3 regions of the Petrimonas sp. genome follow, and region 2 is predicted to be linked to each of the others. Evidence: riboswitches for the same ligand, from Rfam matches in the RefSeq annotation. Region 2 holds a riboswitch; each other region holds the start of a gene.
The links. A riboswitch is a leader RNA that binds a small molecule or an ion and turns the genes downstream of it on or off. The one in region 2 is predicted to bind cobalamin.
Positions count from the first base shown of each region.

Region 1: linked by a shared signal. The riboswitch ahead of nrdD (anaerobic ribonucleoside-triphosphate reductase) and the one ahead of AACM02_RS07875 (TonB-dependent receptor plug domain-containing protein) in region 2 are both predicted to bind cobalamin.
Region 3: linked by a shared signal. The riboswitch ahead of AACM02_RS10410 (TonB-dependent receptor) and the one ahead of AACM02_RS07875 (TonB-dependent receptor plug domain-containing protein) in region 2 are both predicted to bind cobalamin.

Region 1 is NZ_OY997410.1:2,378,522-2,383,319, reverse strand. It holds gene nrdG (anaerobic ribonucleoside-triphosphate reductase activating protein) at 113-574, opposite strand; gene nrdD (anaerobic ribonucleoside-triphosphate reductase) at 675-2,804, opposite strand; cobalamin riboswitch at 2,925-3,139, opposite strand; gene purH (bifunctional phosphoribosylaminoimidazolecarboxamide formyltransferase/IMP cyclohydrolase) at 3,470-4,798, shown strand, end outside.
Region 2 is NZ_OY997410.1:1,917,175-1,921,972, reverse strand. It holds gene AACM02_RS07895 (nucleotidyltransferase family protein) at 1-985, opposite strand, end outside; gene AACM02_RS07890 (PqqD family peptide modification chaperone) at 978-1,247, opposite strand; gene AACM02_RS07885 (DUF6146 family protein) at 1,295-2,134, opposite strand; gene AACM02_RS07880 (hypothetical protein) at 2,137-3,009, opposite strand; cobalamin riboswitch at 3,063-3,328, shown strand; gene AACM02_RS07875 (TonB-dependent receptor plug domain-containing protein) at 3,435-4,798, shown strand, end outside.
Region 3 is NZ_OY997410.1:2,493,094-2,497,891, reverse strand. It holds gene cobT (nicotinate-nucleotide--dimethylbenzimidazole phosphoribosyltransferase) at 1-421, opposite strand, end outside; gene AACM02_RS10420 (bifunctional adenosylcobinamide kinase/adenosylcobinamide-phosphate guanylyltransferase) at 436-945, opposite strand; gene AACM02_RS10415 (DUF4430 domain-containing protein) at 933-1,322, opposite strand; gene AACM02_RS10410 (TonB-dependent receptor) at 1,334-3,466, opposite strand; cobalamin riboswitch at 3,604-3,807, opposite strand; gene AACM02_RS10405 (ABC transporter ATP-binding protein) at 3,863-4,672, opposite strand; gene AACM02_RS10400 (iron chelate uptake ABC transporter family permease subunit) at 4,669-4,798, opposite strand, start outside.

The DNA of each region.
Region 1 (4,798 bases), 460 kb from region 2:
ACGCAGCCGGCAAGTGATTGTAGGCTGTTTTTTATGAGCAGAGTTAACTAAAAGGCACGCCAATCACTTGGAATGCCTTTTCAAAATAATAAATAAAAAGTAGAGAGTTTTTTTATTTCTGCATTTCTGCTGTAATGTCCTTAAAACTGCCGCCTGTAAACCTGTACAACCGTTGATTGGTTGTTTTTTTGTTTAACCCTCCCAGTGCTTCCAGATAGGGGCCTGTTTTCACATAATCAAAACGACCAGTAGCCATAGGATGCAGGTTACTGTTTCCTGAATACCATGCCGTTTTAAGCTTTCCTTTCCAACCCATCCGGATATGGTTTGCCAGCTGGCATACCTCTTCGGCATGAGCATCGCCCCCCATAAAACAGATGCAGGTGATTGAATGCTCATAGAGCTGCAGCAGTCTCGAAAGGGCTCCTTCGTTCAGTTCCTCCCCTATGTCTTGCTGCAGGTGAGGACTGTGGCACCCTTTGCAGCGGTGCGGGCAACCCGACAGGTTGACGGCTAACGTCACCTCGTCGGGAATCTCTTGAAAAACAATATCATAGTCTGTATATTTAAGCATAAAAATTATCTTATGGTTGAAATGTCCGCTTTTCTGTAATACCTTTCTGGCATCTCATTCTCAAACATAGCTTTGGTATGCTTGCGGCTAATGTATAACCTTAATAAATAATAGGTTCCTCTTTAGGCTTCTCTGTTGTGTCCGGCTTTCCGTAATGTCTTCTTTCCGCTTCCGCTTGCCGGGCAGCCGAGAAATTGCTCACCCTCTTCATATAGCCGATAATGCGTGTGAGGTAGTCCACATTCAGGGATCTGCATCCGGGGCATTCTTTCAGAAAGCGCTTGTCGATGACGCCACAATCGTTGCATACGGTATTTGGAATGTTGAAGGTGAAATAGTTGCAGCCTTCGTGGGCTGCTACGCGCAATAACTGTCGGTATTGTGCTTTTGAGAGATGTTCCTCCAGGTTCAGGTGAAGCGCCGATCCGCCCGTCAGGTGCTCAATATAGTCCCGTCCATGCAGGCGGAACTTGTCGATCACGTTCAGCGATGGATCTTCCACCCGGTAAAAATAGCTATTGTAGCAGTCGCGCGGTACAAAATAACCGTCCTCCCTGTCCCATTTGGCATGTTTCACGCCCACGTTTTCCGCGGGAATCATCTCACAGTTGAACATCAATTCTCTCGACCGGTATTTTTTGTTGTATCGCTCAATGATCCCGAGCACCTCCTGTACGAAGGCCTTATATTGAGGATTGTGGTTGATGGCTATCCCCAGCGATTCAGCCGCCTCCACTAACCCATTTACACCGATAGTAAGGTATTGACGGTCCAAGTTGATGTATCCCGCGTCGAACAACGGTAGCATCCCTTTTTGTTGGAACATCTTCAGGTTTTCGTTATAGGCGGTCTGTACCTTGTGTGTCAAGTCCACCACCTCTTCAAGGAAAATGCTGTAGGGTTGTCCCGTACGTTTTGCGAACTGAACGCAGCGGTTCAGGTTGATGGTGAGCACGCTTTTCGATCCGGTGGACACTCCGCCGGCCCCCAATGTATAACTGAACCCGTTGTCCTGAATCTTGTTGCGCAGGCGACAGCAGCTCGATAATGAGTCGGCATTGTCGCTCATATAGGTAAAGAAAGAGTGTCCTTCGGCATACATTTCGGCGGTAAAATCGGAATATTCTGTATCGATCACATCCTCTTCCCGCGAGAGCAATGCCATCGTTTCCACCGGAAAGGTAAGCACGGTTTTGGTGCGTTCCTTGTTAAACCATTTCATAAATCGTTTCTGTAACCAGCTGAGCGATTCCCATACGGGGCGTGATCCGTCGGGAAAAAGGAATTCCCCGAACAGGCTTTCGAAGTAGAGCCTGTCGTAGTAGGAAATATTCCAGAAAACCGCCTGGAAATTACGTGCTCCCGTAGGCTGGTTGATGGAATAAACGATCTGTTCGAAGCAGTCGGTAATCATTTTGTCTATTGTTCGTTGCCTCCTTGACAGGTCCACCACGTCCCCGGAACGCCCGAAATAGTCGTCGCCGTACTCTTTTCGGATAAAATAGTCCAGGTACATCAGGAACTCGGGCGTGGCGCAGGCGCCGCTGAGCATGCTCGACACGATGAACACCATATTGATGAACCCACCGCAGAACGATTTCAGGTTGGTCGGGGGCATGGAGTTGCCACCGATGGGAAGGGTGCCGTTCAGCAACCACGGGTACATCGTGATGCTGGCACAGTAGTTGGCTAGGCTGGTCTCATCGTTTTTATAGATAAAATGCTCGTTCAGCATACCGATGTATTTGTCGGCAAGCTCCTTCCCGTAGATCTCCTTCATACGGTCGGTGATCATTTTCCGGTTTAGGTCAATGAAGTTCTTTTTGGGTAATTCCCCGATGAGGGTGGCAATGTTTTTCTTCTCTACGTTGGCATTGGCATCGAACTTGCTTCCCGTTGCTGCGTTCTGTGCGTTGCAATAGTTCATCAGGAAGTTCATCTTGCTCTGGATTTCACGTGTTTCGGTATGTTTCTGCCGGTAGAGCATGTATGCTTTTGCAACGGCGAAGTATTTTTCCCTCATCAGCGCTGTTTCTACCTGGTTCTGAATTTCTTCCACAGTCATGCCGTCAGAAATGTGGAGGTGGGAGAGGAGCGTGATAAAGTCCTCTTCGGTGGCGAAAGATCCTACCGCCAGAAATGCTTTTGCAACGGCATTTCTGATTTTCTCGATGGAGAAGGGAACCTTTTTCCCGTCTCGTTTTACAATAAAAATTTCTTTGTTGCCCATATTTAGACATTTAGATAATTGGATAAATAGCCCTTGAAACCTGCAAACCTGCCAGTTTTTAAAATAACAAATAGGGATATCAAATTTTTAACCGTCTTTTTACCCGAAAGACATCAAAAAGAGTATATAAATACATCTGGCAGGTCTTCTGACTTACTCCCGTGTCTGAACGCCTTCCCGTTCCGGTTTATCGAAACAGTGGCTATGGAGGTGTTTGTTCAGCACGCAAAAAAAGAGCTTACAGCAGCGGGAACTGTTGCCGATTTTCACGGCATTCCCTTTTATTTTATTCATAAAGACAACTATGAATAAAAACCAAATGTTACCACAAAGGTAAATTTACTTTTTTAGAAAACCAATAAAGTTTTCCGGAAAAGTTATCAACATAGGTGCTTTTATTTTTTATATTTCTGATTATTAAATTTATATATTTTAATTTCGATAGTTCCTTGATTAAATTCAAGTGACAATATTTTCTTTTTTTTCTACTGATTAATTGCTATACTTTGCATAATTATTTAAAAAAGCATGATAAAAGCGGTCGCCATCCGGTCGCACAACCCCGAACAGCTTCTTTTTCTCAAAAATTCATAAAACAAACTCCAATTTCACAAAAATGACCGATAGATTTTATACCTTTGTATTCTTTAAAAAAATAATCATTGATGTCAAAGAAAATAAATTCGGCACTCATTTCGGTATACCACAAAGACGGCCTGGAGGAGATATTGAAATTGCTGAACAGTTTAAACGTAAAGCTTATATCAACGGGGGGAACCCGTGATTTTATCCAGTCGTTGGGTTATGAGTGTGAATCGGTGGAGGATGTTACCGGCTATCCATCTATTCTAGGCGGACGGGTAAAGACACTGCATCCTAAAGTTTTCGGGGGAATTCTGTACCGCCGTGACGAGGAGCAGGACCGGAAAATCATCAAATCCTATGATATTCCCTCTATAGACCTGGTCATCGTTGATTTATATCCGTTTGAAGAAACCGTAGCTACACAAGCTCCCGAAGATGAAATTATCGAGAAAATAGATATTGGCGGAATCTCGCTTATTCGCGGGGCTGCCAAAAACTTTAAAGATGTGATTGTTGTGGCTTCCATGAAGCAATATAAACCGTTGCTCGATCTGTTAAAAAAGAAAAGCGGAAATACCGACATTGAGGATCGGCGCTGGTTTGCCAAGGAAGCCTTTGCCGTTTCATCGGGATACGATTCGGCTATTTTTAATTATTTCGACAAGGGCGAAAGCCCCGTTTTGCGGATTTCTGCCGACAGTGGCAAAACATTGAGATACGGGGAAAATCCGCATCAAAAGGGCGTTTTTTACGGTAACTTTAATGAAATATTTGAGCAGTTGCACGGCAAAGAGATTTCGTACAACAACCTGCTCGACATAGACGCCGCCGTTTCGTTGATTGCCGATTTTGATGAAACAGCCTTGGCTATTCTGAAGCACAATAATGCTTGTGGCATGGCCTGTCGGAGTACGGTAAAAGAAGCCTGGGATGCAGCTCTAGCGGCTGATCCTATCTCTGCTTTCGGCGGAATTGTGGTTACTAACCGTCAGGTGGATGCAGATGCCGCTAAAGTCATAAATGAAATTTTCTTCGAAGTAATTATTGCTCCCGATTATTCGCAGGATGCGCTCAATATCCTGTTCCAGAAGAAGAACCGGATCATCCTCAAGCAAAAAATAACCGGAAAGGAGGCGAACAATACACAGGTCCGTTCTGCATTAAACGGATTCCTGGTGCAGGATAAAGATACGAGTATTCAGACAAGAAGCGATTTAACGGTGGTAACCGCAAAAGTTCCAACGGAAAAAGAAACGGAAGATCTGCTGTTCGCAAATATCCTGGTGAAACATACGAAGTCGAACGCTATAGTGCTGGCGAAAAACAAGCAATTGATTGCTAGCGGGACCGGACAAACATCGCGAGTGGATGCGTTGAATCAGGCGATAGAGAAAGCAGGAACGTTTAAA
Region 2 (4,798 bases):
CATCCCATTTCCCCCGGAAAGACTTGTTCCTGAAGGTAGAAAATCCGAAATTACCTCCCCTCAACACGTCATCCATCACCACATCCACAAATTTTCCTTCCGTATCGGTAGTAAACGGGAAAACACCCGGATCTGCACCCAGGTACCTGACGGCTGCCGATGCGAATACCTCCATGGCGTTTAACAAATCGAACTGCCTCGCCAGGCCTGTAAGCGCCTCTTTATCCATTTGCGGTGAGTGGGTATGCATGAACAGTACCCAATCGCAAAACTGACGGACACCGACACCCAGGTGGATAAAATGATGAAAGAGGTGATAAAAGAGAAAAAAAGCATTGAACTCAACGGGCAAGACACTCACTTTCAAGCTATCGATTTCCAGCTCGATAAAGCGATGGTTCCGTATAATTTCCTGCATCTTTTCTTCCAGCAGTCCGTCGTATTTCCTGATCCCGAAATAGCAGATGTTTTTGTGGTTTTCAACATGAATACCGTTGATTTCATAGGATTGATGATGGATATTTTCCGCATCCATCCGGCATCCTTTTTTTTTGGCCCATTCGTTCGCTTTTTCGTAATCTCCCTTCCGATAAAGAAACAGGTCAATATCGCCGGGAGCACGATGCTCCGGCCTGGGATAAAGGATAGCGTTGGCCTGTCCTTTTAACAGCACAAAGGGGCAACCTATCTTCCCGTATTCCATCGCAAGGTTCCCCAGTTCGTCGTTCAGCCCTTTGTTCAGTTTCTCAATAGCTTCAGCCTGCAAAAAAAGCGTGTACACCTCCTTTTTTCCCGGCCGAAGGGCTGTAGGCAACGTCATGATTCCGTCGTACAACAAGGCACTCACCCGTTGAGATTCCGCCAGGCTGATCACCTCTTCCCAAACCGTAGAGCCAACATGCCGGAACAGGTCTTCATCGGCCGACCTGTTCCAGATGGCAGATCGGAGCAACTCCAGGAAAAGAGAAACAGCCGGTTCATTCATAGATCGCACCGGCTTTCATCAGTTTATCGGCCAGTACCTGAGCATCAGCCACGGCCTGTGTTTTGTCGATACCGTATCTCCCCGTCAGCCTTTCCGCCCAGTCCTGAACGGTAAAGTCCACACCGAAGCTTCCGGCTATCAGAAATTCCGCGGATTTGTTGAGCGATATTACGCGGGTGTAGTTCATGTTCTCCCCGTCGTGGGAAACCAGGATGGACTCATCCCCTATCTGTTTGATTCTGATGTTCTCTTTTATCTTCATTTGACTTGTTATTTTTATTAAAGCCGTTTACGGCATACGCCCTTCAATCAGTATATCACTCCCGAAGGGCCGTTGGGCAATATCGGTATCCGCAGCACATGTTCCACGTACTGGAAATAGTAGAACAGTTTGTGGTTCAGTTCAAACCCATAATCCACACCCGGCTCATACCCTATGATAGACTCAAAGAACGATCTTCTCCGGGGCTGGGTCGCCAGGTAATTCCATTCCGACACATATTGCTGGTTCCAACCTTCGTAGTACTCCTGAGAACGATACCTGGCCGGGGAATTCTGGAGTGTGTACCATGTTTCAAATCCCGGATCAAATACAATCAGCTCGTATTCCACCGAATCTTCCTGCGGCGGTTCAATTTTCACCATCCCTTTTGGCCCTGAACAGGCTGCCAGGAATGCGAGAACGGTGAATAAAAAAAATATTTTTTTCATATTTCTGCTAATTCCCAGATAAAACCTTCGTAACAACGGGCTCGTAAACCAACAATCTCTTGCCAGGTTCCATTCAAGGCTTCCCTTGCTGATTTTCCTTCCCTTCTTATAAACAGCCGTCACCTCCGCAACGACATTTCCCTTGTCGCATCGCTCGCGGACAGACAGATTACCGTCGCCCCTGAGCGTCACCACCTCCCCTTCAACCTTCTCGATCCTGTGAACAACATAGTTGCTCCCGTTCGTCCTGGCCAGCACGATATTCCCTTTTGTCACCGATTGCCCGGTTAATTCCGAGAGTTCGACCTGATCCGTCAACGGGCGGATAAAAGGCAGCATACTGTTTCCCTTTACCGGAATCCTCACCGCACGGCGCGCTTCAATTTCCTCCAGAATATGCGAAAAGAAGACCTCGTTCGGGACAATCAGGGATTCCATTCTTACGGCAATAACGAGCGGGTTAATGACACAGCTTCATAGTCCGGCCGGCAATCGAGCCGGTAAACCGGTACACGTTGCAAAACAGCCGCAACAACATCCAGCACCCGGTCTTTATTACCGGCATCCGACCGGAGCATCGCCGCCGAAGCATACAACGAAGAGAGCGCTTCAACGTTCCTGAGCCGTGTCAACCGATTTTCGGGGCTCTGGTACAGGTGGACGAAAGCGGCAACCTCCGCGGACGCGTTCCTGAAGCAGGCCGTGCTTCCGCTCCAGGGAGCTCCGTAAACCCTTACCGGCTCGTCTTCGAACACGCGTATCAGCGGTTCATCATCGTTCAGCAGCGTACAGCCAGGCACAAACTCTCTCCACAGCCGGCTGTGGGTACTTTTTCCCGTTCCGCTCCTACCTAAAAAAACCAGCGCCTTGCCGTTCAGTTCCGTCACGGAGGCATGAATCTTGATGGTCCGGTTCGCAAGGATGGAGGTCACGCCAAAGGCCAGCCTCAGGAAACTATTGAGAAAGACGGCTTCGTTTTTATCGGTAAACGAGAGATCGCAAACCACCTCCTTCCAGTCTGCCGGAGCAAAGAACCGGTGTTCCTTCTCCCCCTGTTTCATGGAGACAACCATCCCTTCCGGTGAGTGGTACACCCGATAGTCCACGCCGTTCCACTCCATCGTATCGTCCGGCGGAAATTCGGGCAGATGAACCTCCCGGTGGCCTCTTAAACTGAACAAAAAATCATCGCCGGAACTATTTTCCACCCGGAAAGGGGTGTAATTCGGCATAATTCCGGTAGTACGTGCCCTGTCGGGGGTTTCTATGCAGAATAGATGCCCGGCCACACTGTATTTAAGTTTCTCATTCATAACTCAACACAAAGATATATTTTTTTATTTTCTTTCCACTTTTTTTTACCTATCTTTGTCCTCGAAATGTTGGTGTTACGCGTTCCAGATTTGGCTTCGGAACCGTAATGAAAAGGGAATCAGGTGAAAATCCTGAACAGACCCGCTGCTGTAAGCTTCGTTTCACGTGCTGAACAGATCACCTTTTGCCACTAAAACCCGCTCCTGCTTCCCCACAAGGGAGGCACTAGCTTCGGAAAGAAGCTCGAAAACCGGTTTTGGGAAGGCGTTCAGGACACGGAAGTAAGTCAGAAGACCTGCCATCGTTTCGCACCTGTTAATGGCTTTCGGGGGATAGAGCTTGAAAACGACTCGCGAACAGAATCTTTTTTATTTACGCGCTTCATTTTCAGAATGCTTTACCGGAATTAAAAATTCGGTATAAGATGAATGTTTTAAAAAGAAATGCAGTAATCGTTGCCGCACTTTATGCGGTAACTACTCCGTTGCTGGCGCAGACCAGCCTCGACAGCTTGCAGCACCTGCCCGAAGTGGTCGTGACGGAGAGGTATGGCGACCGGGAAATCCGCTCATCGGCTCCGATGCGTATTTTATTGCGAAAATCGATCCGGAACCTCAATGCGTTGCAGCTGTCCGACGTGGTTAAACACTTTCCCGGCGTTACCGTGAAGGACTTCGGGGGTATCGGCGGGCTCAAGGCCGTATCGGTACGTAGCCTCGGTGCCAGCCACACGGCGGTGAACTACAACGGCTTTACCATAAACGACATACAAACGGGACAAATAGATATCGGCCGGTTTGCCCTGGACAACGTCGATATGATCTCCCTGAACTCGGGACAAAGCGATAACATCTTTCAACCGGCCCGGCTGTTCGCGTCAGCCTCGGTACTGAACATCCAGAGCGCCGCACCACAGGTAGGCCCGGGAAAAAAGGTCAACGGGAGGGCTTCGCTCAAAGCCGGATCGTTCGGCATGTTCAACCCGGCAGTCTCCACCAACCTGAAACTTAACGAAAAGCTATCGGCATCGCTGAGCGGCGAATGGCTGTCCGCTAACGGTGAGTACCCGTACATCTTGCATTACGGTGAGGCCGGAAGAGACAGCTCATCGGTAGAGAAACGCGAAAATACCGATGTGAAGAACCTCCGGCTGGAGGGTGCCCTGTTCGCCAACTTTTCCGATAAAAGCAGCGGAAACCTGCGCACCTACTACTACCAGTCGGAACGCGGACTGCCCGGAGCCACCATCCTCTACAACACGTCCGGCTTTTCCAAACAACGGCTCCGGGACAACACCTTTTTCACGCAGGCACACTACCTCAACAACCTCTCCGGGCGGTGGGCCTTACAGGCAAATGCCAAGTATAACCACGGCTATGTGTATTACCTCGATCCGGAATTTTTAAATGCGGAAGGGAAACTGGAAAACAGGTACCGGCAAAACGAGTTTTACGGATCGGTTTCGGCCCTGTTCAGGGCATTGGAGAACCTCTCTTTCTCAGCATCAACGGATGTCGTGATGAACAACATGTCGGCCAATCTGCCGGATTTTGCCTACCCCACCCGCTACACCTCACTCTCGAGCCTTGCCGCGAAGTACGTCTCCGACCGGCTCCTGGCCACGGCCAGCCTCCTTTACACACAGACATCGGAGCACGTACGGTCGGGTACGGCTGCAGACAACCGGCACAGGCTCTCCCCATACTCCAGCCTAACGTTCCAGCCTTTCGAAGCGATCGATTTCCGCCTGAGGGCGTTCTACAAAAATATTTTCCGGCTACCCACCTT
Region 3 (4,798 bases), 580 kb from region 2:
CGCCTTTATCCATTGCCTGCCGGCAGAGTTCGATGCTCATGGCCGGCTCGTGTATCATGTTTTTTGTGCCGCGGGCCAGCTTGCGGTTTTCCACGTTACACCCCGCGGGAAAATCGTAATCTACGCCGGCATCGATTACACGCAGGCGGATGTTGTGTTGCCGGGAAAATACGTTGATGCCCGCACCGCCGCGTAGGAAATTCATGACCATTTGCCAGGTAATTTCTCTGGGACAAGGGCTTACTCCTTCGTCGACAATGCCGTGGTCGGCTGCGAAAACAAGAATAGCAGGGTTCTTCAACTCCGGGGTGAGTGTGTTCTGGACGGTGCCAATTTTCAGCGCGAGTTTTTCGAGTTTTCCCAGGGAGCCCAGTGGTTTGGTACGGTTGTTTATTTTTCTTTGTAATTCTTCCTGTATCATAATTGTTTGATTTATCATTTTATTTGTACGGGGATACCCGAAACCATAAAAAACACTTCATCCGCAGTCCTGGCTATGTGTTGGTTTACCCAACCCTGCAGATCGGTAAAGTGGCGGGCGGTTTCACCGGGAGCGTGCAGGCTCATGCCTATCTCGTTGCTTACCGCGATAAGCGTGAAATCCTGGTTGATGAATCTATCCCATTCGGCTTTTGCTTCTTCCAATGAGGTCTCCAGGTTGAACCCGTTATCGTGAAAGATGTTGGTGAGCCACAGCGTCACGCAATCCACCAGCACGGTTTTACCGTTGAAATCGTGACGACTCAACAGTTTTTCTTCTTCGACGGTGGTCCAGGTTTCGCCTCTGTCGGCCTGGTGCCTCTGGATGCGTTTTTCGAAGTCCTCATCCCAGTGCCGGGCGGTAGCCAGATATAGCGGATCGGTAGCGTATTTTTCTGCCAATCGTTGTGCGAATGAACTTTTACCCGAACGTTGTCCGCCTGTTATGAAAATTATTTTTCGCATGGTTGTTTTTGCTTTATGGCGGAGCAGACATCTTTTTTGTATATCCATTCCACCGTATCGCCTGGATTTACAGGGTATCGAAAAGCGAGTTTATGTGTACTTTCGTTATTCACGGTATAGTACCACGCTTTTTTACCGGCAACGGTACTTATTCCGTTGATGGTAGATACAAAAATATAATCTTTTACCGGATGTGTTGTTACATTGGCGCAACTTTGTACGGCCAGCATGGCCGTCATTCCTTCCTGCCAATTTACCTGAAAGGCTTGGGAAAGCTTTTCTTCTCCGTAATTTATGGTTACGGTAACTTTTTCCTGGGCTTGTAGAGTTAAGACAAGCAGGCTTGTTGTCAATAAAGAAATAATTTTTAGTTTCATGATTTTTTTATTTAAAAGAAATAAGATGCATGACCCATAATGTTCCGTCCCGGCATGTTGTATCCGTCTTTCTCGGTGTAGTTTTCATCGAAAAGGTTGGAAACGGAGATGCCGATACGGGCTTTGGGGGTAAGATTGTAGAAAGCCGAATAATCGAAAATAAGATGATCTGAAAATTGTAATATCTTGTCGGTTTCTTTGTAACCCCCTTTTGTATAGTAGTTTTCTTTCGTAATCAGAGGCCTTGCTCTTGAAAAACCGTCTCTTTCCAACCGACGCCCTTTATATCTTGCATGCAGGCGGGTGGTAAAACCTTTGCGGTTGTCGTAGGAGATTCCGAAATTACCGTTGGTTTTATTCACAAACAAGAGGTCTTTCACTTTCTCGGTTGCGAATTCTGTAAATGTATTGTTGAACATGTAGGTTAATCCTCCGTATATTTCCACTTTGTTGTTCCACCCAACCAGTTGTCCTATATTTATCGAACCTATAAACTCCAATCCGCTCATTGATGCCGATTTCGCATTTTCATAATGAGTGGAATCTGCTTCATTGCCCATACCGGATGTTCTTCGTGTTACAATTTTATTTTTGTGGGTTGTGTTGAAATAGGTTAGGTCAAAATAAAATGTATCCCGATAATACCCCATTCCTCCTTCGTAGGTGATTGACGTTTCGGGTTTCAAGTCTGCATTTCCCACATAGGCCATCCTGAATGGCCACTCGCCAACCAAGGTATTTACCTCATAAAAGCCCGATGTGGCAAATGCGTCGGGAATACTGAATGCTTTTCCCACACTTGCATGGACGTTGAACCCTTTAGGCAGGTTGTATTTTAGTCCCAGAGATGGAATCAGATAAAAATAATTGTCCGAGGTGCTCTTATTACTCAGGCTATCATGTTTGAAGATTTTATACCGGATATAGTTTGCTCTTAATCCTCCATTTATGGATAAGTCTCCCAACTCGTAATTTGTTTGAACAAAAGCCGATAACCGTTGATTTCTGTTGTTTGGCTTATAGGGGCTTGCTTCATTTCCTTTTTTTGATTGGCGGGTAGATTGATAATCCAGCACATCATAGTCCATGCCTGCCAACAGGGTTATATGATTGAGATAATACGTATTGTTTGTTCTCACACCATACTCACTCACATCATCCTTAAAAGAGATGAAATTGGTTTTGTCGCTTGCCGCTGTTTCGTAATTCCAGTTTTTTTCGTTGGAATAGTAAGGTGCAATGATTAATTTGTTGTTTTCAGACGTGTGTGATATTTCGCTGAACAGATTGAGTCTGCCGATATCTTTTTTGGATGCAATCTGAGTGAAGTAATTTCCGGGTGTTTCCACATCCGAAGCCAGGTTGTAGAACGACGATACAGACACGTTCCATTGGTTGTTCACGGAATAGTTTAGTTTTCCAAAGAGTTGAGACATCTGAAACGTGGTGTTCGGATACACATCGCCATATGATTTTTCGTCGAGGATGAGCTTCTCCGTTTTGGATATTTTCAACAAATTTTTTCCGCCTATACGGTAATCTTTTTGCTGTATCTGGTTCGAAAAACCCACGACGACACCAACTCTGTCAGAAAGCATGCCCGCCGCATTGGCATCGAACGAAGTTGTGCCAAAACTTCCGCCTTTGAGCGAAACTTCCCCGGTTTTTTGTAACGTTGCTTTTTTTGTGATGATGTTTATTACGCCTCCCATGGCATCGGTTCCGTAGAGAACCGAATAGGGGCCTTTGATCACTTCGATACGTTCAATAACCGATGTGGGTAAGGTTGTTAAATTGCTTGTCCCGGATGGTAATCCGTCAATCATTACAAGGGTATAGCTGCGTGCGTGCGCTGTAGGTGAAAATCCCCTCATACCCACGGTGGCTGACGCACCGGGATATTGAATCATGTCAAGATTTGTTGCTCTCTTTAGAAGCTCAGCTGCATTTTCGGCAGGAATAGACACGATTTTGTCTTTGTCAATAATTTCCACTTTTTGTGGAATACTTTTAAGTGGCAAGTTCATTCGTGTTGCCGTAACAACAACCTCGTCGAGATCGTAATCCTTAACGGTCTCCTGGGCTTGTAGCATCCCTGCAAAAGCAAGCAGGGCCGCAACTCCCGATAAAATTTTTTTGTACATAAATAAAAAAATTTACAGTTAAACAATTAATGATTTGTGTAACCATAAACTTTCGAGAAGGAAAAGGGAATGGCAGGCATGCCATAACCTGATTGGGTCTTGTAGAAAACACCTTGCTTTTATCCCCGAAAGCGTATGATAGATGATGGCTTTCGGACAGGTCTTCCGGCTCGTTTCTGTTTTCTGATGCCTTCCCATCCCGGACAACGGAACAGTGACAATACAACTCAGAAAACATTTTGAAACATACGGCTGCGGGTACAGCTTTGGATTCTTCCGCTTGAGGCGGGATTACCAAATTCCATGATGTCTAAAAGCAGGTACAAAGGTAACGTTTTATTTTAATTTCAGAAAGAAAACCCTTTTTATTAAATAGAGAACCTAGTGGTTCTGGTCTTATAGCTCGTTTAACTCTCTTAATCTTCGTTCCGAGACAGGAAAGACCACCGGTTTTCCCGATACGGGATTTATTTTTACAACCACAACGGTATCGTAAACATGCTCGATGTTCTCGTATGTAAGAACGTTTTCGGGACTCCCTTTCCTGTGGATTCTACCGTTTTTCATCATGATGAGGTAATCGCAGTATTCGGCAGCCAATGTTAAGTCATGCACAATCATGATCACGGATAATTTCAGCTCATCGTTAAGTTTTTGCATCAGGTTCATGAACTTCACCTGGTGGGTGATGTCGAGGTGCGACGTGGGTTCATCCAGCAGTAAAAGCGCCGGATTCTGGCAGAGTGCCGAAGCAATGCTTGCCATTTGTTGTTCTCCTCCGCTCAGTTCAGCCATGGATTTGTCGCGAAGCCGGTACGTATTGGTCAACTGCATGTAGTGATGTGCAATATCTATATCTTCGGCCTTGTCGAAAAACTGAAACGGTTTCCTGTAGGGCATTCTTCCCATCAATACGTATTCTTCGACCGTGATGTGGGTTGTTTCCGTAAATTGCGATACAATAGCGATTTTCTGTGCTTTTTCGCGGAGCGTCAACAGCGATAAATCCCTGTCTTCGAACAGAACAGATCCGGAGCGTACGGGAAGGTCGCCGGAGATACCGCGGAAAAGTGTGGTTTTCCCCGATCCGTTAGGGCCAATGATGCCGGTAAAGGTGCCTTCAATTAAAGAAAAGCTGATACCGTTTATAGAAAAGCCGTTCTTGTAACCACACGAAAAATTATTTAATGTGAGTAATTCTTTCATATTCGCAGCAGTTTAGAGCGTTTTTGAGAACGGCTTAGTAAGACAATAAAAACTACTCCTCCCACAATTCCTGTAATTACGCCGATAGGTAATTCGTTAGGAGAAATGATGGTCCGGGCAATAATA